Regions from separate parts of the Nocardioides sp. P5_E3 genome, predicted to be linked through region 2. Evidence: predicted binding sites of a transcription regulator. Region 2 holds the regulator's gene; each other region holds the start of a gene.
What was found. The regulator LexA, encoded in region 2, represses DNA repair genes until DNA is damaged. The targets are predictions, from matches to a motif close to TCGAACANNTGTTCGA.
Positions count from the first base shown of each region.

Region 1: the regulator LexA is predicted to act here: its motif matches at 1,932-1,947, upstream of ACXJKB_RS03495 (DUF6504 family protein).
Region 3: the regulator LexA is predicted to act here: its motif matches at 2,305-2,320, upstream of ACXJKB_RS21460 (alpha-ketoglutarate-dependent dioxygenase AlkB).

Region 1 is NZ_JBFUMR010000004.1:90,861-100,251, reverse strand. Features, by position in the region: gene ACXJKB_RS03505 (DNA polymerase III subunit alpha) at 1-1,035, opposite strand, end outside; gene ACXJKB_RS03500 (SAV_6107 family HEPN domain-containing protein) at 1,048-1,479, opposite strand; gene ACXJKB_RS03495 (DUF6504 family protein) at 1,489-1,851, opposite strand; gene ACXJKB_RS03490 (hypothetical protein) at 2,075-2,542, opposite strand; gene ACXJKB_RS03485 (YbaK/EbsC family protein) at 2,591-3,064, shown strand; gene ACXJKB_RS03480 (DUF4126 domain-containing protein) at 3,078-3,668, shown strand; gene ACXJKB_RS03475 (phytoene desaturase family protein) at 3,689-4,999, shown strand; gene ACXJKB_RS03470 (SIMPL domain-containing protein) at 4,993-5,601, opposite strand; gene metF (methylenetetrahydrofolate reductase [NAD(P)H]) at 5,607-6,497, opposite strand; gene ACXJKB_RS03460 (polyprenyl synthetase family protein) at 6,561-7,625, shown strand; gene ACXJKB_RS03455 (barstar family protein) at 7,635-8,069, opposite strand; gene ACXJKB_RS03450 (ribonuclease domain-containing protein) at 8,154-8,639, opposite strand; gene ACXJKB_RS03445 (Rv2175c family DNA-binding protein) at 8,639-9,010, opposite strand; gene ACXJKB_RS03440 (glycoside hydrolase family 16 protein) at 9,103-9,391, shown strand, end outside.
Region 2 is NZ_JBFUMR010000017.1:23,143-32,533, reverse strand. Features, by position in the region: gene secD (protein translocase subunit SecD) at 1-330, shown strand, start outside; gene ACXJKB_RS12415 (hypothetical protein) at 465-596, shown strand; gene ACXJKB_RS12410 (ATP-dependent DNA helicase) at 661-2,655, shown strand; gene ACXJKB_RS12405 (sulfotransferase family 2 domain-containing protein) at 2,665-3,396, opposite strand; gene ACXJKB_RS12400 (NAD(P)/FAD-dependent oxidoreductase) at 3,430-4,647, opposite strand; gene lexA (transcriptional repressor LexA) at 4,695-5,417, opposite strand; gene ACXJKB_RS12390 (SDR family NAD(P)-dependent oxidoreductase) at 5,546-6,352, shown strand; gene ACXJKB_RS12385 (LysM peptidoglycan-binding domain-containing protein) at 6,541-6,891, shown strand; gene ACXJKB_RS12380 (hypothetical protein) at 7,334-7,846, shown strand; gene ACXJKB_RS12375 (hypothetical protein) at 7,846-8,622, shown strand; gene ACXJKB_RS12370 (hypothetical protein) at 8,677-9,012, opposite strand; gene nrdR (transcriptional regulator NrdR) at 9,349-9,391, shown strand, end outside.
Region 3 is NZ_JBFUMR010000046.1:11,928-21,318, reverse strand. Features, by position in the region: gene ACXJKB_RS21475 (oxygenase MpaB family protein) at 66-932, shown strand; gene ACXJKB_RS21470 (HD domain-containing protein) at 929-1,513, shown strand; gene ACXJKB_RS21465 (GntR family transcriptional regulator) at 1,500-2,222, opposite strand; gene ACXJKB_RS21460 (alpha-ketoglutarate-dependent dioxygenase AlkB) at 2,334-2,954, shown strand; gene ACXJKB_RS21455 (SRPBCC family protein) at 2,955-3,677, opposite strand; gene ACXJKB_RS21450 (FAD binding domain-containing protein) at 3,677-4,525, opposite strand; gene ACXJKB_RS21445 (xanthine dehydrogenase family protein molybdopterin-binding subunit) at 4,522-6,984, opposite strand; gene ACXJKB_RS21440 ((2Fe-2S)-binding protein) at 6,981-7,463, opposite strand; gene ACXJKB_RS21435 (ScyD/ScyE family protein) at 7,583-8,647, opposite strand; gene ACXJKB_RS21430 (transcriptional regulator) at 8,759-9,391, opposite strand, start outside.

The DNA.
Region 1 (9,391 bases), on a different contig from region 2:
GAGCTCCGGGAAGTGCACCTCGCCGATGCCGAGGTCGGTTCGCGGGTCGAGCGCGCACCGGTCGGCGACCGCCCGCGTGCGGGCGAGCAACCGCCTCGCCTCCTGCTCGCTGTCGCCCAGCCCGGCGAGGCGGCAGATCTCGTCGGCCACCTCGTGCATCTGCTTGCCGGACTTGAGGAACCCCTCGGCGTTGCCGCGAGCGCCGTCGGGACCGACGTCGCGCAGCCCGGCCGAGCCCAAGGGCACCAGTCGGCGGGCCGCGTCGAGCACGTCGACCGTCGGCGCGTCGAGCCGGTCGGTGTAGCGCACCGCGTTGGTCAGCACCGTCGTGAGGCCGGCGCGGCGGGCGAGACCGGCCATCCGCGCGGCGTGGGCCGACGTGCCCGGCCCCCAGGCGCCCCCGCGTCGGCCGAGCCGGTGGGACACCAGCTCGACGACCAGGTTGGGGCGGGGCACCACCTCGAGCCACGGCGCCAGCACCGTCGGGCCGAGGTCGTCGCGGCGCCGGGTGGCGACCGCGCCCAGCTCCGAGGACGGCCCGAGCAGCACGAGCACGTCACCGCCCGCGAGGTGGGGGGCCAGCAGGTCGAGCGTTGCGACGGGTCGCCCGCGCTCCCCGGACAGGTGGACCGAGGACACCATCCGGCACAGGGACGCCCAGCCTGCCCGGCCCATGGCCAGGAAGGTGACGCGGGCGCCGCCCCCCTGCTGCGGTGACCTGTCGCGGGACACGCCCCCGCGCGCCGGCGTACGACGTCGGGGCGGGCGCCCACCTCCCCCGGTCGACGCGCCCCCGGTCGCCATGTCGGTGGTCGGGGCGACCGCGAGGTCGACCCCGAGCACCGGCCGGATGCCGGCCCGGCGGGCGGCGCCCACGAACTTCACCGCGCCGTAGGTGCCGTCACGATCGGTGAGGGCAAGGGTGTCCATGCCGTGCTCGACCGCCCGCTGGACGAGCACGTGGGGGTGGGACGCGCCGTATCGCAGGGAGAACCCGGAGGCGACGTGGAGGTGGACGAACGGGTCTGACGACACCTCGCCCCGCCCTCAGGCGACGCTGGCGTGCGGGACCAGGCCGAGCGCCTGCTCGACCACGGCGAGGAACCGGTCGGCGTCGCGCAACAGGTCGTCGGCCTCCCGCTCGGTCACGGCCCGGGTGGACCCGGCCTCGGCGGCGGCGCGCTTGCCGGCACCGGCGGCGAAGAAGCTCGCCCACTCGGTCAGCTCGGGGGCCACCTCGGCGAGCAGGACCCACGCGTTCTTCTGCCGGCGGCCCCGCGGGGCCGGGCGGGCCCGGGCCGCGAGCAGGGCGGCCGCGGCGCAGAGCGCCGCGACGTGGGCGCAGGCGTAGCGGGTCGGCACGTCGCGCGCCGTGATGGAGTCGCGCAGCGACGTCGCGGACCGCTCGAGGTAGGAGTGCGAGGTGGCGGGGAGCATGTGGGGTCCGACGGAGGGCCCGGGGCTGGTCGTCGAGGTCATCGCCGGCCCTCAGTCCAGGCACCCGACGAGCTGCCAGCGCCCGTCGGTCCAGTCGAAGGAGAGGTCGAAGACGCCGTAGGACTGCTGGTCGCCCGACTGCTGCCGCCCGCCCTGGATCCCGCGGCCGGCCTCCACCCGCCACAGCTCGCGCTCGGCGACGAGGTCGGTGATCGTCCTCGACTCCGCGCCGTCGGACCCGCCGTCGGACCCGCCGTCGGACCCGCCGTCGGACGCGCCCTGCCACCAGGGACCGGTCTCCACCCAGTGCGCGACGACTGCGCGCACCTTCCACAACCTGCCCCGCCACAGGAACTGGTCGGGGTCCTCGGCCTCGCCTCGTCGCACCTCGACGGGGTCGTCGTACTGCCTCATCGCGCCTCCTCGCACATCCGTCGACCCCGGGGCCGACCCGGGGGACGGTGGGGGTCGAGGTCACCGCCACCCGGGTCGCATCGAACACATGTTCGAACAACGAGAACGGTACTACCCCCCACCGACAGCCCGTCAAGGGCTGACGCGACTCCCGAGGACGAAGCCGAGGACGGAGCCCGAGGACGACGGGAGTGGACCGCGCGGCGGACGCGCCGAGCGGACGTCAGACCCGACGCAGGTAGGCCGTCGTCTCGCGCTGCCAGAGGAAGAACGACAGCACCAGGCCCTCGACGATCACCAGGGCCGACAGCACCACGAAGATGACCGGGAGGTTGTTGTCGAGGCCGACCACGCCGACCAGCACGCCGACGCCGGCGGTGGCGGTGAGGACCGGGCGGGTCCAGCCGTAGCCGCCGACGAAGAAGGAGCCGAGCACGAGCACCAGCAGGGCGAAGCCGACGAACGCGACGACCGAGAGGGCGACGAACCCCGGCACGATGGGGCTGTCGCGCAGCAGCTCGATGCCGCCCTGGGAGAGGATCTCCTGCGCCGACGGGTTGCCCTTGGCCCAGCCGAGGATGACGTCGTCGCGCATCAGCCAGATCAGCAGCGTGATCACGCCGGACGTGGCCACGATCAGTCCGAGCACTCGCATGCTGTTGACCACGGATCCCGGCAGGTCGCGCGCCATCTTGAAGTCCCCCTGAGGATCGTCGTCGTTCGTCGCTAGGCTCGCATCATGTCGACCGAGCACGCATCGATCACCTCATTTCGAGGCGACCTCACCCGGCGCGGCGGCGCCGGTGACGTGGTCATCCTGCCCGACAGCGCCCACACTGCGGCACTCGCCGCGGCGGCGCTCGGGTGCGAGGTCGGCGCCATCGCCAACAGCCTGCTCTTCGACGGTGACGGCGAGCCCGTCCTCATCCTCACCTCCGGTGCCCACCGCGTCGACACGGCGTCGGTCGCCGACCGCATCGGCGTGACCCGGCTCAAGCGTGCCAACCCCGACTTCGTGCGCCGCCACACCGGTCAGGTGATCGGCGGCGTCTCCCCCATCGACCACCCGGCGCCGATCCGCACCTGGATCGACCCGTGGCTGCGTCGGCACGACGTCGTGTGGGCTGCGGCCGGCCACCCCGCCGCGGTGTTCTCGACGTCGTACGACGAGCTGGTGACCATGACCGGCGCGGTCGAGGTCGAGGTGGACTGATGGGGACCCGCTGATGGACGCCCTGGCCCTCACCTTCTCCAGCGGGTGGGCGAGCGGCATCAACGCCTACCTCGTCGTGCTGGTGCTGGGCATCGCCGACCGGGTCGGCTCCTACGCCGACATCCCAGACGCCCTCGGCCGGTGGGACGTGCTGGCCGCGGCCGGCTTCATGTTCGCGATGGAGTTCGTCGCCGACAAGATCCCCTACATCGACTCGACCTGGGACGCCATCTCCACCGCGATCCGGCCGACCGTCGGCGCGGTCATCGGCGTGCTGCTCGCCGGCGACGCCGCCTCGCTGGACCAGGCCGTGCTCGGCGTCGTCGGCGGGGGCACGGCACTCCTGAGCCACCTGGCGAAGGCGGGCGGCCGGCTGGCCATCAACTCCTCCCCCGAGCCGGTGACCAACATCGGGGCCAGCCTCACCGAGGACGCCGCCGTGCTCGGGGTGGTGTGGTTCTCGCTCGAGCACCCGCAGGCAGCCGCCGCGATCGCCGGTGTCCTGCTCCTCACCGGCCTGGGCCTGCTGCTGGTCCTCACCCGGCTGGTGCGCCGCGGCTGGCGACGCTGGAAGAACAAGGAACCCGTCGAGCGGGCGATTTAGCGGACGCCTAGGGTTCCCCCGTGGCTCGTGTGGTGGTGGTCGGAGGTGGCTTCAGCGGCATGGCGGCCGCTGCCCGGCTGGCCAAGCTGGGCCACGCGGTCACGATCCTCGAGCGCGCCGAGCACCTCGGGGGCGCGCTGACCACGGTCGAGCGCGACGGCTTCGCGTGGGACGCCGGGCCGACCACGACGCTCCTGCCGGCGGTCGTGCGCGACCTGTTCCGGAAGTCGGGCCGCCCGCTCGAGCGCGAGCTCGACCTCCAGCCGCTCGACCTGGTCCGCGAGCACCGCTTCGCCGACGGCTCGACGGTGCGGCTCCCCGGCGGCTCGCGAGCCGGCCAGCTCGCGGCCGTCGAGTCCCTCGGCGCGGGCCTCGGCCGGCAGTGGGTCGACCACGTGGCGTCGTACGGCGAGCTGTGGGAGCTGCTGCGCAAGGAGTGGTACGAGCGGCCCTACGACCCCGACGTCGCGCCACGCGAGCTCGTGGCGATGCTCGACCGGCGCGAGTCGCTGCACAAGCGGCTTCGTCGGTCGCTCGACGACGAGCGGCTGCGGCTGCTCGCCGGCCACCGGGTCGTGATGGACGGCCACGACCTGCGCCGGGCGCCCGTGCTCGCCGGCGTCGACGTCTACCTCGAGCAGCGCTTCGGGTCGTGGACCGTCCCCGGCGGGCTCGCCGCCCTCGGCGTGGCGATGGCCGACCGCCTCGCGCTGCGGGGCGTCACCGTGCTGACCGGCACTCCGGCGATCGACCTCGTCGTGCGCGACGGCCGGGTCGCGGCGGTCCGGACCGCGGTCGGCGAGGTCGACGCCGACCACGTGGTCGTCGCGATCGACCCGCGGCGGCTGCCCGCCCTCGCGTCGTACGTCCGGCGCACGATGCCTGCCTTCCCGCCGGTCGTGTGCCACGTGGGGCTCGAGGGCGAGGTGCCCGACCTGCCCCACGAGGTGGTGCTCCACGGAGACCCGCTGCTGGTGGTGCGCACGGGTGGCCGGGCGCCGGACGGTGCGGCGGCATGGACGGTGCTGGCACGCGGCCTCATCGCGGAGGACGTCCTGACGGCGCTGGCGCGCCACGGCCTCGACGTCCGCAGTCAGGTCGTCGCCCGCGTCGACCGCACGCCTGCCGACCTCGTCGAGGCGTGGGGCGGCTCGCCGCACGGCGTGCAGTGGCAGGGTCCCCGCACGGCCCGCGCGCGGCTTGGCCCGCGGACGCCGATCGCCGGCGTGCTGGCCGCCGGGGCGCACGCCACCACCGGGTCGGGCCTGCCGTTCACCGGACTCAGTGCCGCGCTGGTCGCCGAGATGGTCGGCCGGGCCCCACGTCAGTAGGCGAGCTCCCACACCACCGTGACGGTGGTGGCGACCGACGCCTCGCCCGGCTCGAGGTCACCTGCCGACGCGCGGGCCAGCGCCATCTTCGGCATCGGCGAGGGGCCTCGGTCGGCATCGCCCTCGACGATCGTCTGCACGGCGCCGAGTCCCGCACCGGCCATCCGGGCCAGCTCGGCCGCCCGCTCGCGCGCGTCGTGGAACGCGGCCTCGCGGGCCCGGGCACCGGCTCCGTGGTCCTCGGTGACCTCCAGGGCCACCCCGTCGATCGCGAGCGAGTCGCCGACCTCGCCCGTCAGGTCGCTCAGCAACGCCCCGGCGGTCGCCAGGTCCGGGCACGCGATCGCGTAGGAGTGCCGCGCCTCGTAGCCGGCCTCGCGCCCCTCGTGGTCGCGCGCCGGCCACACGGAGATGCCGGAGGAGGCGACCCGGCGCTCCTCGGTGCGGCGGTGCGCGACCTCCACGACGGTGGCGGCGGCCGCAGCCATCGCCGCGTAGGCCTCGGCGACACTGCTGCCCCGTGCCACGGCCGCGAGCCGCACCACCGCGCTGTCCGGCACGACGGCGACCACGCCGGTGCCGGTCACGGTGACGGTCTGCATGCGCGTCAGACGGTGATCTGCAGGTTGGCGAAGATCTCGCGCGTCGCCTTGGACCGGTTGAGCGTGTAGAAGTGGAGGCCCGGCGCCCCGGCGTCGAGCAGCGTCGCGCACAGCTCCGTCGCGATCGCGATGCCCTCGGCCCGCAGCCGGGCCGGGTCGTCGGCGTACGGCGTGAGGCGGGCCGTGGTCTCCTCGGGCAGCTGGCGGCGGGAGAACTCGACCATCCGCTCCATCGAGCGCAGGTTCAGGATCGGCATGATGCCCGGGATGATCGGGAAGTCGGCCCCGACGGCGGCGGCCCGCTCGACCAGCGCGACGTAGTCGGAGGCTCGCAGCACCATGTCGGTGACCGCGAACTCCGCACCGGCGTCGTGCTTGGCCTTGAGCACCTGCGCGTCCTGGTCGAGGTCCGCCGCGTCGACGTGGCCCTCGGGGAAGGCGGCGACGCCGATGCGCATGTCGGTGCGCTCCCTGATCAGTGCGACCAGCTCGTTCGCGTACGTGAGCCCACCCTCCGTGGGCGTCCACGGCGTGCCGGGACCTCCGGGCGGGTCGCCCCGCAGCGCCATCACGTGCTCGACGCCCGCGTTGCCGAGGTCGTCGAGGATCGCGGCGATCTCGTCGGTCGTGTGCCCGACACAGGTCAGGTGCGCGACCGGGAGCATGCTGGTCTCCCGGGCGATCCGCTCGGTGATAGCCACCGTGCGGTCGCGCGTCGTGCCGCCCGCGCCGTAGGTGACCGACACGAACGTCGGCCCGTAGGGCTCGAGATCGGTGATGGCCTGCCACAGCTGCTGCTCGCCGGCCTCGTCCTTGGGCGGGAAGAACTCGAAGGAGAACGACCGGTCTCCGCGCGCGAGCAGCTCGCGCATGCTCTGTCCCCGTCCGTGCGTCATGCGCAACAGCCTACGGAGGACCGCGCCGTCCTCGGCGCCGTGTCCAGTGTTTAGGCTGAATGGGTGACGACCTGGGACCCCGCCGACTTCCGCGACCGGGTCCAGCAGGTGCTGGATGCCTTCCTCGACGAGCGGGGGACCGAGCTCGCCCCGCTCGGTCCCGACGCCGGTCGCCTGATCGCCGAGGCACGTACGGCGGTCAGCGGGGGCAAGCGGTTCCGGGCGGCCTTCTGCCACTGGGGCCACCGGGCCATCCGGCCGTCGGTCGACGACGACGCGGCCCTGGCCCGGGCGTGCGCCTCCCTGGAGGTGCTGCACGCCAGCGCGCTCGTCCACGACGACTTCATGGACGCCTCCGACACCCGGCGCGGCCGGCCCGCGACCCACCGCGCGTTCGAGGCCGAGCACCGAGCCGCCGGGTGGCGCGGCGACCCCGAGCAGTACGGCGCCGCCGCCGCGATCCTGCTCGGCGACCTCCTGCTCGGCTGGGCCGAGGACATGCTGCGGCGCAGCGGCTTCCCCGCCGAGGAGGTCGCTCCCGGGCTGGCCATCTTCGAGCAGTGCCGCAACGAGGTCATCGCGGGCCAGTTCCTCGACGTCTCCGTGCAGGCGCGCGGCCGGGCGGACGTCGAGACGGCGATGACGGTGCTGCGCTACAAGTCCGCCAAGTACTCCATCGAGCGCCCGATCCACATCGGCGCCGCCCTCGCCGGGGCCACGCCCAGTCAGCTCGAGCAGCTCGGCCGCTTCGGCCTGCCCCTGGGCGAGGCGTTCCAGCTGCGCGACGACCTGCTCGGGGTGTTCGGTGACCCGGAGGAGACCGGCAAGCCGGCCGGCGACGACCTCGTCGAGGGCAAGCGCACGGTGCTCGTCGCCCTCGCGCTCGATGCCGCTCCCCGCGCCGCGGCCGAGCGCCTCGACGCCGCGCTGGGCACGTCGCTCACCGCCACCGACGTCGACGAGCTGCGCGGCATCATCGACGACTCCGGGGCGCGCGCGCAGGTCGAGGCGGTCATCGGCCAGCTGTCCGACCACGCGGTCGAGGCCCTCCGGGCAGCCGACATCGACGCGCACGCGCGCGACGTGCTCGTCGAGCTGGCGGCAGCGGCGACCCAGCGCTCGGTCTAGCTGCGACGTCTAGTCGAGGCTGGTGACACCGGGCACGACGGGACCCTCGCCCCGCAGCAGCACGGTGAACGGCACGCCTCGCTCGTCGTTGACCCGCGAGCCCAGCACGCTGAGGGCGATGCTGAAGGCCTTCTCGTCCGCGCGGGCGAGCGTCGACCAGCCGTCCCACAGCAGGACGACTCCGTCGCGACCGCTCCCGATGTCGTGGAGGCAGTCGGCGAGGGCATCGAAGTTCTGCCCGTAGTGGTCGGGGAAGTCGAGCGCCTCGCCCACCGCCGCGAGGAAGGCCGGCTTCGTGTCGGCGCCGGTCCAGCCGTCCACCCAGCCGAAGCCCCAGCCGGCGTGCTCGACGGAGTGGCGTACGTCAGCGACGTCGAACGCGCCGTGCCAGAGATGGATGCCCGCGGGTTCGTGCCCTGCCAGCACCGCTGCGAGTCCGCTCATGGACGTACTCGCTTCGCTCCGTGCGCCCATGAGGCTCGACCCGCGCTGCACTGGATGGTTCCCTCGCTTCGCTCGGTCACGTCCCTACCTCCTGATGAGTGCGAACGAGCCGTAGTGGTCGTCGGTCCAGTAGAGCTCCTCGCCGTCGTCGCCCGCCACGATGCGTCGAGCACCGCGGTCGTCGACACCGGGCGTGGGGACCGTGTACTCCCGGTAGTAGCCCATCGGCTGGTCGGGCAGCAGCTCCTCACGGTTGCCGAAGGTGCCGCCGTCGTGGTCGGGCTCGGGGAACGGCCCGCCGGCGTCGATCAGCTCGACGGTCCGTGCCGCCTCGGGCGGGAGGGCGGCAAGGCGTACGACGGGCAGGCCGCTCGCCGCGTCGGTCGCGCCGGTCGCGTCGGTCGTGTCGTCCGCGGACGAGGACGTCGACGAGGTCGACCCGCCGTCACCGGCGGGGTCGTCGTCGCCCTGACCGCCGCCGGAGACCAGCCAGGCGACGAGCATCGTCGCCGCCGCGAGGAGCAGCAGCCAGCGGTAGCGCTGCCTGCCCGTCGACGCGGCCGGGGCCATCAGTACTCCAGCACCTGGGCGCGGCGCTTGACCTCGCTGCCGCGGTTCTCGCGGAGGGCGTCGATCGGGCGGCCCGGGAGGTCGTCGTCGGTGAAGAGCCAGGCGATGCACTCACGGTCGTCGAAGCGGTGGTCGTGGAGGAGCACCAGCAGGCCGGGCAGCCCCTTGACCACCAGGCCGTCCTGGATAAAGTCGGCCGGCACCCCCGGGCCGGCACCCGGCACGGGCACCGCGGCGGCGAGCTCGTGGTCGCGGATCATCGTGCGCACCTTCCCCGGCGTCACGCCGAGCAGCTCGGCGACCTGGTTCCAGTCGAGCCACTCGGGGACGAGGGCGGCCAGGTCACGGTCGGCGAGGGGGACGTCAGTCATGGCTGCAGCCTATGAGAGCGCCCTCGCAGCAGCGAAGTCGTGCGAGGCCGCCGAAGTTGTCACCCCGGCGGGTGGTCCGTACCGTGCCGGGGATGCACCCCCTCCGATCCGCACTCGCAGCAGCCCTCGTGGGCCTGCTGGCGCTCACGCTCTCCCCGGTCGTGTCCCCCGCCTCGGCCGACCACTACGACGGCGCACCCGGCCCGATCCACGCCGGCAACACGTTCGGCTGGTACCAGCACGGCGTGTTCCGCCAGGAGTTCATCGGCCCCAAGCCGGGCTTCTGGAAGAAGAAGGGCCGCGGCGTCGTCCGCACCCAGAACGGGATGCTCACCCTGATGAGCACCAGGCGCGGCAGCGTGTCGGCCACCCTCGACCTCA
Region 2 (9,391 bases):
GTCTTCGACCGCATCCGCGAACGCTGGTGGGGCTCGAAGCCCGACGACGACTTCATGGAGATCTCCAACCGGGCCGCCGTCGAGACCATCCCGCGCACGGTCAACACCGGCCTCGGGTCGATGTTCATCCTGGCCGCGCTCGTCGTCCTCGGCGGCGACTCGCTCCAGGACTTCGCGATCGCGCTGCTCGTCGGCCTCGTGGTCGGCACGTTCTCCTCGGTCGTGGTCGCCACCCCGCTCCTCACCTACTTCCACCAGAAGTGGCCGATGAGCCGGGTGAAGAAGGAGAAGGTCGAGCGGACGCCCGAGGACTCCGGCGCGGTCGTCTGACCCGTCTGTCCGTCTGTCCGTGTCGAAGTCCCCGCTCGTGCGGGGACTTCGTCGCGTGGAGGGGGTTGCAACCCCCTCCAGGTGTCGGACTTCGCGTGCAGGTCGACGTTGTCGGTGCCGCGTAGGATCGGCGCATGTTGTGGATCCTGCTGATCGTCGTCCTGGGCGTGGTCGCCTACCGCTACCGGGTCAAGATCCTTGCCCGCGTGCTCGGCCAGCCCGAGCGGCGCATCGAGCGCCAGATCGGCCGCAAGAAGAACTACTGACCGACTTCTGACGGCCTCTGTGGACGGCGTACGACGGAGCGTCGGCGCCGCCACGTAGGGTGCTCTGGTGCCCGAGACCGCCACTGCCCCCGCGCCCGTCAGCGAGGTTCTGAGCACGGCGGTCGCCGCCCTCGGCGGGCAGCAGCGCGACGGCCAGGTGGAGATGGCGACCGAGGTCGCCGAGGCGATGCAGGAGGGCCGCCACCTCCTCGTGCAGGCCGGCACCGGCACCGGCAAGTCGCTGGGCTACCTCGTCCCGGCGATGCTCCACGACAAGCGCGTCGTGGTCGCCACCGCGACCCTCGCCCTGCAGCACCAGCTCGTCGAGCGTGACCTCCCCAGGCTGGTCGAGGCGGTCAAGGACGTGCCCGGCCTCGACACGTCGTACGCCGTCCTCAAGGGCCGCTCCAACTACGCCTGCCTCCACCGGGTCCGCGCCGGCGTCCCCGACGACCAGGGCACGCTCGTCGACGTTCCTCTCGGGGCGATGGCCGAGAAGGTCCTCGAGCTGCGGGCGTGGGCCGAGGAGGAGACCGAGCAGGGCGGCAGCGGTGAGCGCGACAACGCCCCGCGCCACACCGACCGTGAGTGGCGGCAGGTCTCGGTCAACCACCGCGAGTGCCTCGGTGCGAGCAAGTGCCCCTTCGGGGCGGAGTGCTTCGCCGAGCTCGCGCGCGAGAAGGCGCACCGCAGCCACCTGATCGTCACCAACCACTCCCTCCTCGCGATCGACGCGATCGAGGACGTGCCGATGATCCCCGACTACGACACGGTCGTCATCGACGAGGCCCACGAGCTGACCGCGCGCGTCACCCAGGCGGCGACCGACGAGCTCGGGGTGTCCGACATCGAGCGGGCCGCTCGCCGCGCCATGCGCTGGACCGACGGTGACGGCGACCCGGCGGGCGACCTCGAGGACGCTGCGCAGCAGCTCGCCGAGGCGATCGAGGCGACCCCTCCCGGCCGCATCGACCAGGTGTCGGTCCAGCTCTCCGACGCCCTCGTGCTCGTGCGGGACGCGGCGCGCGGGTGCCTGTCGGCGTTCCCGCGCGAGTCCGGGGGCGAGGGAGAGGCCGACGCCGGCCGCACCCAGGCCAAGGGCATGGTGCAGGAGGTCTTCGTCAACGCCGAGCGGATGGCGGCCGGCTCCCAGGCTGACGTGCTGTGGTTGGGCGAGGCCCGCGACCGCTTCCCGGCCCGCCTCCACGTCGCGCCCCTGCAGGTGTGGGGCCCGATGCGCGACAAGCTGCTCACCGACAAGACCGTCGTGTTCACCAGCGCGACGCTGATGCTCGGCGGCGAGTTCGGCGCCGTCGCCACCTCGCTCGGCCTCAAGCCCACCGAGCGGGTCGGCCACCAGGTGGCCACCACCGATGCCGACGACGCGCTGCCGTGGAAGGGCATCGACGTCGGCTCGCCCTTCGACTACGGCCAGCAGTCGATCCTCTACGTCGCCCGCCACCTCCCGCAGCCCGGCCGCGACGGCCTCGGCCCTGCGCAGCTCGACGAGATCTGCGACCTCGTCGACGCCCTCGACGGCCGCACGCTCGGACTGTTCTCGTCCCGGCGCGCCGCGGAGACCGCGGCCGAGGCCGTGCGGACGCGCCTGCCCCACCTGACCACGCTCGCGCAGGGCGACGCCCAGCTGCCCGAGCTCGCCAAGCAGTTCGTCGAGGACCCCCACACCTGTCTCTTCGGCACGCTCTCGCTGTGGCAGGGCCTCGACGTCCCGGGCGACACCTGCCAGCTGGTGATCATCGACCGGATCCCGTTCCCGCGGCCCGACGACCCGCTGATGTCCGCGCGCCAGAAGGCCGCCGACCAGGCGGGCGGCAACGGCTTCATGCAGGTCGCCGCCACCCACGCCGCGCTCCTGCTCGCGCAGGGTGCGGGCCGCCTCATCCGCACGACCTCCGACCGCGGCATCGTCGCCGTGCTCGACCCGCGCCTCGAGACCGCGCGCTACGGCCGCTTCCTCAAGGCGTCACTGCCGCCGATGTGGTCGACCACCGACCCGGCGCTCGCGCGGCAGGCGCTCAAGCGGTTGGGGCAGTCCTAGCCAGCCGACTCAGGCCAGCGGCTCGTAGCCGAAGACCTGGTAGTCGCGTCGGTACATCGTGGCCACCAGCGCCCGGAGCTCGTCGGAGGCCTGCCGGTCGCGGCCGCCGGGGGCGGTCTGGTTCTTCGGCGCCGACGGCACGGCGGGCGCGCCGATGCGCTCGCACACCTCGGCGAAGTCGCGGTCGAACGTCTCCAGCCGGCCGACGAAGTCGACCCGGTTGAGGTCGATCATCCGGCTCTGCAGGGTCAGGTGCTGGTCGGTGCCCGGCACGGCGGACAGGTCCTGCACGGCGGTCCAGCGGGCGAACTCCTCGACCACCTGCATCCGCTCGTGGGTTGCGGGGTCGAAGTCGTAGTAGTTGTTGTCGACGACCTTGTCGTGCCACGCGGAGACGAAGCGGTCCAGCGGGTCGCGCACGAAGGCGAAGGTGAAGTAGTCGGCGAAGCTGGCCACGGGGTAGCGGACCCGCATCGCGTGGTCGACGTCCATGCTCACGCCGTGCGTCTCGCAGTGGTGGCGGATGGTGCGCGTCGCGACCTTGGCCACGCGGTACCAGACGAACCGGTGGCTGTGGCTGATGGTGAGGTTGTACGCCAACGGGCTGAGCCACGCGGACGCCTCGCCTGCAGCGGCCAGACGGTCCACCTCGGCCTGTGCGTCCGGGGTCAGCCGGCGCCGGTTGCCCGGACGGGTGCGGAAGAGCTCCGGTGAGGGAGCGTCGGGGCCGGCGGCAGACATCGCCGCGAGGCTACACGGACCGCGCCCTCCCACTCACCCGAACGGGATGCGCCCCCGCAACGACTCCGGGTCGGGCACGGGGGTCTCGGTGGTCTCCTCGATCAGCGCGCGTGCCTTGTCGACGCTGTCCCACACGTTCCACAGCAGCACGCCGCGGACCTGCCCCGACTTCAGGTAGTAGACGACGCCGGTGCCGACCTCGCCGTCCTTCCAGTCCTCCACCATGTCGAGCCGGCTGCTGGTCTCGCCGACCGCCTCGTAGCCGTAGTCGAGGATGTCGGACCAGAAGAAGGGCGTGTAGTCGTACGTCTCGTCGGCGCCGGCCATCACCTTGCCGGCGTGCTCGCCCGACTTCTCGGCGTGGTCGACGTGCTCGACGCGACGGCGCCCGAGGAGGGCGTCGGGGTAGGACGCGACGTCGCCCGCGGCGTACACGTCCGCGTCGCTCGTGCGCAGGTGCTCGTCCACGACGACGCCGTTGTCGACCTCGAGGCCGGCGGCCTCGGCGAGCCCGGTGCGCGGGAGGACGCCGACGCCGATGACGGCTGCGTCGGCGGTGATGGAGGTGCCGTCGCCGAGGCGGATCCGGACGCCGCCGTCGTCCTCCTCGCCACCCTCGACCGAGCCGTGCACGACGGTCACGCCGCGGTCGGCAAAGGCCTTGGTCAGGGTGGCGGCGAGGGCGCGGGGGAACATCTGCTCCTGCACGTCCTCGAGGTCCAGCACGAGGGTGACCTGGACACCGTTCTGCACGAGGGCGGAGGTGATCTCCGAGCCGATGTAGCCACCGCCGATGACCGCGACGTGGCTGCCCTCGGTCGCGACGGCGCGCAGCCGCTGGTAGTCGGCGGCGGTGCGGTAGTAGATGACCCGCGGGCCGGGGTCGACGGAGAGCACGCGGGGCTCGGCGCCGGTGGCGAGCAGCAGCTTGCCGTAGCCGACGCTGCTGCCGTCGGCGAGGCGTACGACGTGGGCGCCGGGGTCGATCCCGGTCACCGTGGTGTCGGTGACCAGGTCGACAGCGTCGTCCTCGTCGAGGTCGCCGGCGAGGGAGGATCCCTCGAGGGTCTCGTCGTCCTTGAGCCAGAGGTCCTTGGTCAGGACGGGCCGGTAGACCGGCTTGTCGGGCTCGGAGCCCAGGACCGCGATGCGCCCGGCCCCGTCCTGCGAACGGATGCCCTTCACGGCGCTCGCCGCAGCGACCCCCGCACCGACGATGACGTAGTCATAGGACTGCTCCACGTTGCTCATGCCGCCATCGTGCACCCTCGCTGGTCGGGGTGTCCCTCGCCGGTCGATCAGAGGCTGCGGAGCACCGCCGTCACGACACCGAGGATCGTCGCGTTGTCGCCCGGGATCGGGTCGTAGGCGTCGTTGTGGGGGAGCAGCCACACGTGGCCGTCCTTGCGCTGGAACGTCTTGACGGTCGCCTCGCCCTCGATCATCGCCGCGACGATCTGGCCGTTGGTGGCGGTCTGCTCCTGACGGATGACGACGTAGTCGCCGTTGCAGATCGCCGCGTCGACCATCGAGTCACCGGAGACCTCGAGGAGGAAGAGGGTGCCCTCGCCGACGAGCTGCTTGGGCAGCGGGAACACGTCGGTGACCTGCTCCTCGGCGAGGATCGGGCCACCGGCGGCGATGCGGCCGACGACCGGGACGTTGGTGGCGACGGGGTTGGCGTCGCCGATGCCGGTCTCGTCGTACGACGGCTCCTCCGAGCTCGACATGCTGCGCCGCGCAGCCATCACCTCGGGCAGGAACACCTCGAGGGCGCGCGGGCGGTTGGGGTCGCGCTTGAGGAAGCCCTTGCCCTCGAGCACGCGGAGCTGGTGGGCGACGCTGGACGACGAGGTGAGGCCGACGGCCTGGCCGATCTCACGCATCGAGGGCGGGTAGCCCTTGGTCTCGATCGAGTCCTTGATCGTGGCGAGCACCCGCTGCTGGCGCGGGGTCAGACCGGTGGCGTCCGGGGGGCCGTCGGGCATCTCGATGACGTTCTTGTCGTCCTGCTTGGCCATGCGTCCTCCACTAGCGTCGACCCCTCCGTCCGCGGCTGGACAGGGAGGATCAGGTGCGCCCACCGTAGACCTCGGAACGCCGCAGGATCAAACACCTGTTCGAAGCCGCGTGTCGCTAGTGTCCGGGCATGTCGACCAGCCAGCTGACCGGCCCGCCGTCCTCCTGCGTCGTGACGGGTGGAGCCCGTGGGATCGGGCGCGGGATCGCGGAGCTCCTGGTCGCTCGCGGGCACCACGTCGTCATCGGCGACGTCGACGGCTGGGCGGCGGCCGCGACGGCGGCGGAGATCGGCGCCGTCGCCGGCCTCGCCCAGGACGTACGCGATCCTGACGCCCACCGCCTCGTGGCGGAGGAGGCCGCGCGACACGGCGTGCTGACCGCGTGGTTCAACAACGCGGGGGTCGGTGACGACGGCTCCCTCGTCGATCTGTCGGAGGAACAGGTGCGCCGGCTCGTCGAGGTCAACCTGCTCGGTACGACGTGGGGCACCCGCGCGGCGCTCGCGGCGTTCGGCTCGGCAGGCGGCGACGTCGTCAACATCGCCTCGCTCGCCGGCCTCGGGCCGGTTCCGGGCTACAGCATGTACGCCGCCACGAAGGCCGCCGTCGTCTCCCTCTCCACCTCCGTCAACGCCGAGGCGCCGCGCGGGGTGGGGGTCCACGCCCTGTGCCCCGACGGGGTCGACACGGCGATGCTCGCCGCCCAGGACCCGGCGGGCCTCGGGTCGCAGCTGGTCCACTCGGGTGGCCCGATCCTCGACGTCTCCGACGTCGCTGCTGCGGCTGTCGCGCTGATCGGATCCCGACGCGTCGTGCGGGCCGTGCCGGGCTGGCGCGGGGGAGTCGTCCGCGGCTCGGCGCTCGCGCCCGGGCTGATGCAGCACGCGGCCGGGCTCTTCGCGGCCCAGGGTCGGCGGGCGATGAGGCGCCGCTGAGGTCCGTTCGAACACGCCGAACATTTGTTCGACAAGGTGCTTGAACTGTTCGAACACGTGCTCTAACGTCGTACACACGTTCGATCGAACGTCTGATCGACACCCGGTGGTCACAGCCACTGTCGGTGGGTCCGACTAGACATTCGCTCGACAGAACACGACCGGCTGATCTTCCCCAGGAGGCCACCATGAGCACCCTCAGCCTTGCACCTGCTTTCACCGCCATCCCGCGTGCCCGCTCGACGGTTCGTCTGACCCGTCGCGGCCGGCTGGCGGTCTTCCTGACGTCGCTGTTCCTCGTCCTCGGCGTGGCGTTCATGCTCGCCGGCGGCGCGGTCGGCACCGGCGAGGCCGGCCAGCCGGCCCCGACCGAGATCGTCCAGGTCGCGCCGGGCGACACCCTGTGGGGGATCGCCAGCGAGATCGCCACCGACGGCGACGTCCGCTCCATGATGAGCGAGATCGAGCGGCTCAACGCCCTCGAGTCCGCCGGCCTCGCGGCCGGCCAGAAGCTCCGCGTCCCAGTCGTCTCCGACTGACGCAGAGGCCTCCATCAGCCGCTTCGACCCCGGCTGGTGGAACCAAGGGGAAGACCGAGGGGCGGGCCCAGTGGCCCGCCCCTCGGCGCATTTCCGACCACCTCGTCGATCGAGGAGGTCGCGCAGCGACCGTCACGAGATCCAGGTGCCCGGTGTGGTCGTCGGGGTGGCGCTCGGGAGGGTGGCGGCACATCGCACGCTCGTGCGCTGCCGCTCGCCGGGGTGGCGGCACATCGCGCCGATGGCGGTCGGATTCATGCCATCTGCCGCCACCATCCGCCGCCCAGCTCGTGTGGTGGCGGCACATCGCACCGGCGGCGATTGGATTCATGCCATCTGCCGCCACCATCGGCCGTTCTCCACAGTTTTGCCGTCGGGCTGGTTCCGCGGTCGCCCGGATGGGTAGTTTCAGCGTGCTGACGTTGTTCTCGGGAGGCACCTCATGCACGTACGCCGCGCACTCGCGCTGACCCTCGCGGTCCCCGTCCTGCTGGCCGGGTGCTCCGACGACCCCGAGCCGGAGCCGAAGATCCCGGAGACCACGAGCTCGTCGCCGACGCCGACTCCCACCGAGTCGGAGACGCCGCAGGCGGAGAGTCCGGAGGACTTCATCCGGCGGTGGCAGGAGGCGGCCGATGAAATGGCACGCACTGGGGAGACGGCCGCTTTTATGCGCTTGTCGAAGGGATGCCAAGCGTGCGCGACCTACGCCGACCAGGTCTCGGACGTCTATGACCAAGGCGGCAAGGTGGCATTCGGGGGGTCCGAAGTCCTTGCCGTCGAGGAAGACGCGGCCAAGCCCCCCACGTTCGTCGTCGACGTGAAGGCGACCAAGCTCCGGATCGAGGTTCCTGGCGACGCCCCGCAAGTCTTTCCGGCGGCCACGCAGCGGTATCGAATGATCCTGAAGCGCGACGCCAGCTCGTTCATGATGGCCAACTATTCGGTGATCTGATGAGAGCGCTGGCGGTGATCGTCGCCATTGCATGCTCCGTGCTGGGGGTGGCGCCCGCGCCGGCAGGTGCCTCCGCGGCGGACCCTTCGTGCGTTCAGGTCACGTGGCAAGCGATCGCATCGGACTGTGCCTGGACGTATGCCGAGTACACGGATGCATCCGGGTCGCAGGACGAGCACACCTGGGTCGTCACGATCCAGTGCGGCAACGGCGGCATCTGCGTCGAGCACGTCGAGTGCACCGAAGGCGGCCAGGAGGGCTACGTCCACGACGTCTACATGGACGGGACCGACGTGGGTGACGTCTGCGTGCCGCAGGACGCGGTCCAGCAGGTCGACCTGGCGAAGCTGATCATCCGGCAGTTCAAGCGGATCGCCTGGCCGTCGTCCAAGCTCGTGGTGCAACCGCGCGGTGGGCGCACCCTGGTGAACTTCGAGACCAACTTCTACACACCCGACCACCGGTCGATCGACCAGTCCGTCACCGTCGCCGGACAGCCGGTGGTGATCCGAGCCGTCCCCGTCTCGTACGCCTACCTGTTCGGCGACGGCGACAGCACGACGACCGCCAGCCCCGGCAGCCCGCACCCCGATCTCGAGATCACCCACGCCTACGCGCGGACCGGTGGCGTCGTCGTACGGGTCGACACGACGTATGCGGGTGAGTACCGGATCGGGCAGGGGGAGTGGACGTCGATCCCGGACACCCTGACGGTCGAGGGTGCCGGGCAGGACCTCGAGATCGTCGAGGCGCTGCCGCAGCTGGTCCTCGAGTAACCCGGGCGACAACGCGGAGCGCCAGAGTCACCAGGTGACACTGAGGCTCCGCGATCAGCGAGCGGCGCGCTTCCCGCCGACGGGGCGCGGGGGAGCGTCGTCCGAGGGCGGGGGTTGGGAGATTCCCAGCGCCCGCATCAGGCGGGCGACGAGCAGCAGGCCCGCGAAGAGGCAGGCGATCGCGCCGAGGCAGGCCAGCGCCATGAAGCTCCAGGCCGACCCGCCGGACCCGCTGCGCGCCGCCGTACCGAAGTCGATGGCGGCGTAGACGAGGTAGCCCCAGGCGACCATGCAGAGCGTGATCGCCGCGCCGAGGGCGAGGGCAGCCTTGTTGAACTTACGAGGCGACGGAGCCGCCCGGCGCGACCCTGCTCTCTTCCCCGTGGACACGGAGATCATTGTGGCCGATGTGGCCTGAGTGGGGCAGTCGAACCGGCCAAGAGAAGCTGTCGACACGCCGTCCCGAAGCTGGTGAAACGGCACTGACCTGCGGTTTTGGGGGACCCGGCAAAAACCTCGAGGGATCTCTTCCGTTCGCTTGTCAGACCTAGTGGTCGGGGCGTACGGTTACCACTACATCTAGTAGTTACACCGCTGTAGTTATCCACATCTGGTGCACAGGCCAGAGGGCGAATCCCACAGCTACAGGCTAGTTGTCCACAGGAACATCCCCAACCCACACCCTGTTGTACGGGTGTGTGAAGCGCGCCCGAGAGGAGGACCGCCATGCACTGTCCCAACTGCAAGAACGAGGACACCAAGGTCCTCG
Region 3 (9,391 bases), on a different contig from region 2:
TCGAAGTCAAAAGGCAGCGGGCGCCACCAGCGGGCCACTTCGGACGCTTGGCTAGCCTCGACCGCGTGACCCTCCGTGACCGCCTCGGCGCCGAGCTGTTCAGCAAGGTCGCCGGCCCCGACGGCCCGCGCAACCGGCAACGTGTCCACGGCACGCCGGGCCCGCGCTGGTTCACCCCCGACTCCCCCATCGGCCGGGTCCACGGCGACGCCTCGATGTTCGTCGGCGGCATCCGCGCGATCATGCTCCAGTCCCTGCACCCGGCCGCGATGCAGGGCGTGGCCGACCACTCCGGCTACCGCGGCGACATGTGGGGACGGCTCGCGCAGGTCTCGACCTACATCGCGATGACCACGTTCGGCGCCGAGAAGGACGCCCTGCAGATGATCCGCGCCGTCCAGCGCGCGCACGAGTCGGTGACCGGCACGATGCCCGACGGCACGCCGTACGCCGCCTCCGACCCGCACCTGCTCGGGTGGGTCCACGCCGCCGAGATCCACAGCTTCCTCGTCGCGCACGACCGCTACGGCCACCGGCCGCTCGTCGGGGCGGAGCGGGACGAGTACGTCGCCCAGGCCGCCGTCGCGGCCGGGCACCTCGGCGTGCTCGACCCCCCGCGGTCCGAGGAGGACCTGCGCGCCACGCTGGCGGCGTACGCCCCGGAGCTCCGCGGGACCCCGGCCGCCCACGAGGCGATCCGCTTCCTGCTGCTGCACCCCGACCTCCCCGTGGCGGCGCGTCCGGGCTACCTCGCGCTCGCCTCGGCCGCCATCGGCCTGCTGCCGGCCGACGCGCGCCGCGAGCTGCGGCTGCCGCCCGTGCCCCGGGTGACCAACCGCGTGCTGGGCGCCGCAGCCACCCGGACCATCCGATGGGCGATGGCCTCCGGCCACGCCGAGGCGCGCGAGCTGCACGAGGCGACCCAGCGGTGAGCCTCGCCGACCGCTGGCCCCTGCCCGACCACCACGCGCTCCGCGACGACCTGCTGGCGGCCTGGGACCGGTCCGGCTACCACGACCTGCGCCACCTCGAGGAGGTGCTCGACCGGCTCGAGGTGCTGGCCGCGGCGGGCGCGCCCTTCGACCGCACCGTCGTTGACCTCGCAGCGTGGTTCCACGACGCCGTCTACGACGGGGCCGACGACGACGAGGAGCGCTCCGCCCGCTGGGCCGAGGGCGCGCTGCCGGCGACCTGGGCGGACGAGGTGGCGCGGCTGGTGCGGATGACCGTCGAGCACCGCCCCGCCGACGACGACCCGGCGGGCGCCGCGCTCAGCGACGCGGACCTGGGCATCCTGGCCGCACCCCGGGGGCGGTACGACGCCTACGTGGCCGGGGTGCGCGCGGACTTCGCGCACGTCGGCGACGCCGACTTCCGGGCCGGCCGGGCAGCCGTGCTGCGCGACCTGGTCGCCCGGGCGCACCTCTTCAGCACCTCGCACGCGCGCGAGCTGTGGGAGGACGCCGCGCGGGCGAACCTCCAGCGCGAGCTCGCGGACCTCAGCGGTCGTTGAGCTGGAGGTAGACCGTGAAGCGGTCGTGCCGGTAGCAGGTGCGCGAGACCTCGACGATGCGGCCGTCGGACACGGCACGGCGGGCGTGGCGCAGCACCGGGTCACCCTCCTCGACCTCGAGGATCGCGGCCTCGTCGGCGCTCGCGCGGTCGGCGCTGATGGAGTCCTCGACCTCGGTCGGGCGCAGGCCCCGGGCGCCGAGCGCCTCGTAGAGACTGGTGGGGGTGCCGTGCTGGAGGAAGCCGGGCAGCAGGACCTCGTTGAGGTAGGCGTCCTCGACGCACACGATCGCCTGGTCGGCGCGGCGCAGGCGGCGCCAGTGGAGAACGGGGTCACCGGGCGAGATGTCGAGCGCCCTCGCGACGCCGGGGCCGGCCTGCTCCACGCGGGCGAGGAGCGTCTGCGACTCGGGCAGCATCCCGCGTCGGCGGATCTCCTCGGTGAACGAGGTGAGCCGGCCTGAGGTCCGGGGTGGCTGGGCGACGAAGGTGCCGCGGCCGGGGATCCGCTCGAGGAGGCCCTCGGCGACGAGGGCGTCGAGCGCCTGGCGTACGGTCATCCGCGCGACACCGAAGCGGGCCACGAGCTCGCGCTCGGACGGGGCTGCGGAACCGGGCGGCTGGGTCTCGATGAGGCCCCTCACGTGCTCGCGGACCTGGACGTGCTTCAGTGCCCGCTGACGCGGGACGACGAGGTCCACGGGTTCCATGACACTCAGGCTATGACTGGGCTGGACCGGCAGTCTGCAAATTGACCAAGCCTGTGGCAAACCCTTGACAATTTCTTGATGTTCGAACGGATGTTCGACTCATCGCGTACCATGGGCCTCGTGGACTTCCAGTCGTCCCTGTTCGCCGACGCCGCCGCGGATTCCGCGGTGCTGTCTCCTGAGCGTCGCCTGCTGTCCCACGGAGCGTGGGTCGATGTCCAGCGCAACTGGCTCCACGACCCCGACACCGTGTTTTCCGCACTCGTCGATCGCGTGCCCTGGCGGGCCGAACGGCGCGAGATGTACGACGCCGTGGTCGACGTGCCGCGGCTGGTGCACACCTACCTCGCCGCCGACCCGCTCCCCCATCCCGCGCTCACCCAGGCGCGCACGGCGCTCAGCGAGCACTACCTCCCCGAGCTCGGTGAGCCGTTCGTGACGGCCGGGTGCTGCTACTACCGCGACGGTCGCGACTCCGTCGCGTGGCACGGCGACACGATCGGCCGCGGCCGCACCGCCGACACCATGGTCGCCATCGTGAGCGTCGGCGACCCCCGCCGGCTGCTGCTGCGCCCGCGGGGCGGGGGTGCGTCGATCGCGCTGACCATGGGCCACGGCGACCTGGTCGTGATGGGCGGGTCGTGCCAGCGCACCTGGGAGCATGCCGTGCCCAAGGTCGCCCACTCCGGACCGAGGCTGTCGGTCCAGTTCCGCCCGCTCAACGTCTTCTGATCACGACCTCCGCAGCAGCCGTCGCAGCAGCACCAGCACGACGAGGGCGGCCAGCGCCTGCTTCCAGTACGACTTGGCGAGCACGGGGAGCACCGCGCTGCCGAGGTCGAGCGCCTCGGGCTCCCGCGGCGGCGGCCTCGGCGGTGCCGGCGGCGCGGGAGGCACGGGCGGCGATGGCTGCGCAGCACTCCCCGCGGCGGCGACCGGCGGCTCTGCAGGCTCGCCGCCCACCAGGGACGCGGCGCCCGGCGACGAGTCGGTCGCGTCGCTCGACTCGGCGGGCCCGGCCAGCCGCTGCTCGAGGCAGGCGACGAACTGCCCGAGCAGCTTGTCGYAGACGTCRTGCATCACCCCGCGCCCGAACTGCGCCGGCTTGCCGGTGATGGCCAGGTCGGTCTCCACCGACACGTCGGTCGAGCCGTCGGCCTCGGCCATCGAGACCGTGACCTTCGCACCCGCCGTGCCGTTGCCGCGCTTGTCCTTGCCCTTGGCGTCGACGACGAAGCGGTGGGCCTCTTCGTCCTTCTCGACGAACGTGCCGCTGCCGTTGTACAGCAGCGCGATCGGGCCGAGCTTGACCTTCACCGACCCGGAGAACGACTCCTCGTCGGCCTCCGTCACCTGGGCGCCGGGGAAGCACTCGGCGACCGAGGCGATGTCGTTGAAGTGCGCCCAGGTCTCCTCGACCCCGATCGGGACGGTGAACCGGTGGCTCAGCTCCACTACAGCGCCCCCGCGGCCTTGAGCACGGCCCGGCCGGTCAGCACCCGCGCGAGGTGCTGGCGGTAGTCGGCGGCGCCGTTGAGGTCCGAGGGCGGGTTGGTCCCCTCGGCCGCGAGCTGCGACGCCTCGCGTACGCCGTCCTCCGTCGCGCTGGCACCGGCGAGGGCCTGCTCGGTGGCGGTCGCGCGCAGCGGGGTCGAGCCCATGTTGGTCAGCCCCACGCGGGCCTCGTCGATCGAGCCCCTGACCGTCGCGGCGATGGCGACGATCGGCCACTGGTGGGCCACCCGCACGAACTTCTCGTAGTGGGCGCCCCAGCCGGTGTGCTTGGGGATGCGCACCTCGGTGAGGATCTCGTCGTCACCGATGGCGGTCTCGAAGAGGTCGACGAAGAAGTCCGCGGCGTCGACCGTGCGGGTGCCACCGGGACCGGCGATGACGAACTGCGCGCCGAGCGCGAGTGCCGGCGCACCGAGGTCACCGGCGGGATCGGCGTGTGCCAGCGCGCCGCCGAAGGTGCCGCGGTGCCGGATCTGCGAGTCCGCGACCTCCGCGGCTGCCTTGGACAGCAGGAGCGCGTGCTCCTTGACCAGGCTGTCGTCGCGCACGTCGTGGTGGGTGGTCATCGCACCGATCACGAGGGCGTCGCCGTCGTCGCGGATGCCGCGCAGCGAGGAGATGCCGCCGAGGTCGATCACCACCTCCGGTGCGTTGAGCCGCATCCGCAGGACCGGCAGCAGGCTCTGCCCGCCGGCCAAGATCTTCGCGTCGTCGCCGTGCTGGCCGAGCGCGGCGAGCGCCTCCTCGACCGACGTCGGGGCGAGGTAGTCGAACTCCACCGGGATCACTGGCCCGCTCCTTCGTCCTGGTTGAGGGCGCCTTCTTCGAAGTGCGGCATCGCCGCCTGGGGTGTCGGTGCGTCACCGTCGTTGGCGTGGATCGCGCGCCACACCCGCTCCGGGGTGCACGGCATCTGGATGTCGCGGACGCCCAGGTGTCGTACGGCGTCCACGACCGCGTTGACGACAGCCGGGGTCGAGGCGATCGTGCCGGCCTCGCCGACGCCCTTCGCGCCGAGCGAGTTCGTCGTGCAGACGCTCGGCTCCTGGGTGTGCTGGACGTCGAACGAGATCGTGTCGGCCGACGTCGGCAGGAGGTAGTCGACGAACGACCCGCTCACCAGCGTGCCGGCCTCGTCGTGGACGGCCTCCTCCCACAGCGCCTGGGCGATGCCCTGCACCAGCCCGCCGTGCACCTGACCGGCCACGATGAGCGGGTTGATGATCGTGCCGATGTCGTCGCAGCAGGTGTACTTCCGCATCTTCACCGCGCCCGTCTCGGTGTCGACCTCCATGGCGCACAGGTGCGTGCCGTGCGGGTAGTTGAAGTTGACGGGGTCGTACGTCGCCTCGGCGTCGATGCTGAGCTCCATGTCCTCGGGGTAGTTGTGCCCCGTGAACGTCGCCGTGGCGAGCTCCTGGATGGCGACGCCCTGGTCGGTGCCGCGGACGGTGAACCGGCCGCCGGCGTAGTCGAGGTCGTCCTGGTTGGCCTCGAGCAGGTGCGAGGCGAGGTGCCTGGCCTTGTCGATGACCTTGTCGACCGCCTGCACCAGCGCCTCGCCGCCGACCACGAGCGAGCGTGAGCCGTAGGTGTCCAGCCCGCGGTGCGCGACCTGCGTGTCGCCGTGCAGCACCTCGACGTCCTCGAACGGCACGCCGAGCCGGTCGGCGACGATCTGGCTGAACGCCGTCTCGTGCCCCTGGCCGTGCGCGCTCGCACCGGTGACGATCTCGACCTTGCCAGTGGCCAGCATCCGCACGCTCGCGTGCTCCCAGCCGCCGGCGCCGTAGTCGAGGCTGCCGAGCACCCGGCTGGGCGCGAGGCCGCACATCTCGGTGAAGGTGGACACGCCGATGCCGAGCTGGACCCGGTCACCGCGCTCGCGCCGCTCCTTCTGCTCCGCGCGCAGCGCGTCGTAGCCGAAGGACTCCTTCGCCTTCGCCGTGGCCGCTTCGTAGTTCCCGGAGTCGTACTCCAGGCCCGCGACCGTGGTGAACGGGAACTCCTCGTGGGTGATCCAGTTGCGCTCGCGGATCTCCAGCGGGTCCACGCCGACCTCGGCGGCCAGCTCGTCCATCAACCGCTCGATGGCGTACGTCGCCTCGGGCCGGCCGGCGCCGCGGTAGGCGTCGGTGAACGTGGTGTTGGTCAGCACGGTCTGGCACTCGAAGCGGTAGGCCGGGAACTTGTAGATCGCGTTGAACATGAAGGCGCCGAGGACGGGCACACCGCCGCCGACGATCGCGATGTAGGCGCCGAGGTCGGCGTCGAGGTGCACCTTGAGGGCGGTGACCTTGCCGTCCTTGTCGGCCGCGAGGCTCAGCGTCTGCACCTGGTCGCGGCCGTGGTGGGCCGCCATCAGGCTCTCGCTGCGGGTCTCGGTGTACTTCACCGGCTTGGTGAGCCGGCGTGCCACGGCCCAGGCGATCCACTCCTCGGGCGTGGTCTGCAGCTTGCCGCCGAAACCACCACCGACGTCGGGGGCGATGACCCGGATCTTCGACTCGGGTACGCCGGTGGTGGCCGCCAGGGCGAACCTCAGGATGTGCGGGATCTGCGTCGCCGACCACATGGTGATCTGCTCACCGGTCGGGTCCACGACCACGCTTCGCGGCTCCATGAACGCCGGGATCAGCCGCTGCTGGCGGTACTCCCGCTCGATGAGGATCCCGTTGGCGCGGGCGTCCTCGATGGCGGCCTCGACGTCGCCACCGGTGCCGGCCTCGTTGGAGTCGAAGACCCACAACGCGGACTTGTTGGTGCCGAGGTCGGGGTGGGCGAGCACCTCGTCCTCGAGCGCCTTCTTGATCCCGACCACGGCGGGCAGCTCGTCGTACTCGACGTCCACGAGCTCCGCGGCGTCGCGCGCCTCGGCGGCGCTGCGGGCCACGACGACGGCCACCACCTCGCCGGCGAAGGCGACCCGGTCGGCGGGCATCGGCGAGTGGGTCGGCGTCTTCTGGTCGGGCGTGATCGGCCAGGCGTTGATGCAGACGCCGAGCTCGTCGCCGAAGTCCTTGCCGGTCAGCACGGTGACCACGTTGGGCGAGGCCTTGGCGGCCTCGACGTCGATCGAGGTGATGGTCGCGTGGGCGAAGGGGCTGCGCACCATGGCGAGGTGGAGCATCCCGGGGAGGGTGATGTTGTCGGTCCACCGGGTTCGCCCGGTGATCAGCCGCTGGTCCTCCTTGCGGCGCCGGTCCCGGCCGATCTCGGCGACCGGGCGGTCCTGGGTGGCGGTCATGCCTTCGCCCCCTCGGTGGAGCCGGCGGCGTGGAGGACGCTCCTGACGATGTTGTGGTAGCCGGTGCAGCGGCAGAGGTTGCCCTCCATGCCGAGCCGCACCTCCTGCTCCGTGGGGTTCGGGTTCTCGCCCAGGAAGTCGACGGCCTGCATGATCATCCCCGGCGTGCAGAAGCCGCACTGGAGGCCGTGGCACTCGCGGAAGGACGCCTGCACCGGGTGCAGGTCACCCTCGGCGGTGTCGGCGAGGCCCTCGATCGTGGTGACGGTGCGGCCGTTGGCCTGCACCGCGAGCACGTTGCACGACTTCACGCTCGTGCCGTCGAGGTGGACGGTGCACGCCCCGCAGTTGGAGGTGTCGCACCCGATCACGGTCCCAGTCTTGCCGAGCTTCTCCCGCAGGTACTGCACCAGCAGCATCCGGGGCTCGACGTCGTCGGACACCGACGCTCCGTCGACGGTGAGTTGGATCTTGGTCATGCGACTCCTCCGTGCGTGTGAGGTGGATCACTCGCGGCCGACGCTAGGCCCGGCCGGTTGGCAGCCGGTTGGTCGGTCCACACCGGACCTCGGCACCCCACACGCACGGAGGTCGTTGCTCAGTAGCGCAGCACGACGCCCTTCGGCTTCTCCGACAGCACCTGCGCGCTGACGTAGAGGTCACCGTCGGCCCACTCGACCGCGGCGGGCATCATCACCTCGGCGTACGGCTTGGCGGTCGTGCGGCCGGCCTTGATGCGCGAGACCTGGCCACCGAAGAGCTGGGCGACGTAGATGTCACCGTTGTCCGCCACCGCGACACCCGTCGCGCCGGCGAAGCCGGAGGCGACCTCACGGACCTTGCCGGTCGTGGCCTTCACCTTGACCAGGCGACCCTGCGCACCGGTGCTGCCGTCCTCGGGACCACCGGGGAGCAGCGTGACGTAGAGCCAGCCGCCCTTGCCCACCTCGACGTCGGTCGGGACCGGCTCGAAGTTGAAGGTCTTGCCGACGGTGCAGGCCGGGAGCTGGTTGGCCGCTGCCGCCTCCGCCGTGATCACCACGGGCACCGGGGGCAGGACCGCGACGGTCTTGACCTTGCCGTTGGGCTTGACCGACAGGATCGTGTTGCCGGCGGCGTCGGCGACGTACGTCGTGCCCTTGTGCACGGTCGAGCCGTAGGGGTGCGACTCCACGATGCCCGTGTAGGACGCGGGCACCTCCGGCGGCATCTGCGCCGCACAGGCGGCGTCGAGCCCGCCCTCGATGCCGTACGAGACGTCGGCGTCGGGGTTGTGGTCGGCCTCGTAGGCCGACAGGTCGGCGACCTTCTTCGGCTTGGCGCCCGGGCGCATCGACCAGAGCGCGGTCTTGGCGCCCTTGGTCGTCGCGAACTGGACGGTCCCACGGTCCTCGGAGACCGCGCCGACCTCGGTGCCCTTCTTGGCGGCGAAGACCACCTCGGCCTTGGCGCCCGGGGCGACCGCGGTCAGCAGCCCGGCGAAGTTCTGGGCGACGTAGGCGGTGCCGTCGCCGGCGACGACCATGCTGAGTGGCGAGACGAGCTTCTTCGCCACCGTCGTCGCTTCGGGTGCCGTGGAGGCAGTCGCGGCGGGGCTGCCCACGAGGCTCCCCGTGAGCAGGACGACGGCTCCTGACGCCATCGCTCGTCGTGTTGCGGCCATGCTTTCTCCCTCGTACGTGGCCGCACCCCCGTGCGGCGCCTCGACGCAGGATCGTGCACCGCAACCCGAGCGGTCCACTACATTTTGTAGATCTACCCGAAATGGGAGGGGTCACTCCAGGCTGGCGAGCCGGCCCTTCAGCAGCGGCACGACCGGGTGGTGCACGGGCAGCGCGGCCAGGCAGGCCTCGACCACGGCGGTGTCGTACGGGGCCAGCTCGCTGTAGCGCAGCACGGCGTCGGGGTCGGGCTGCGCCAGCAGGGCCTCCCGCACGCTGACGGCGAGGTAGTCGCCCATCTGCACCAGGGCGGGCGAGTCGGTGCCGGGGAGCAGGTCGCCTCCGTAGGCGCGCACGGCGGCGCGCACGTCACCGCGGCGCAGCAGCCGCTGCACCTCCTCGACGTCGGTGACCACGGGCATGGTGAGGCGGTACGGACGCGACGAGAGCTGGCCCGACAGGGCCGCCCGCAGGTGCGACACCTCGGCCTTGAGCGTCGAGGTGGTCACGGACGCATCGCCGTAGAGCAGCGCGTGGAGGTGCTCGACCGAGAGCCCCGAGGGGTGGAGCGCGAGGAGGGCGAGGATCTCGGTCTGCCGCCGGTTGAGGAGCAGCCGTTGGCCGTCGAGCCACACCTGCGCCGTGCCGAGGAGGGTCAGGGTGAGGCCGGGGTCGGTCGGCGCGACGTCGCCCGCCAGCGTCGTACGACGGTCGGTGGGGAGGGCGCCCTCGATCAGCCGCGCCAT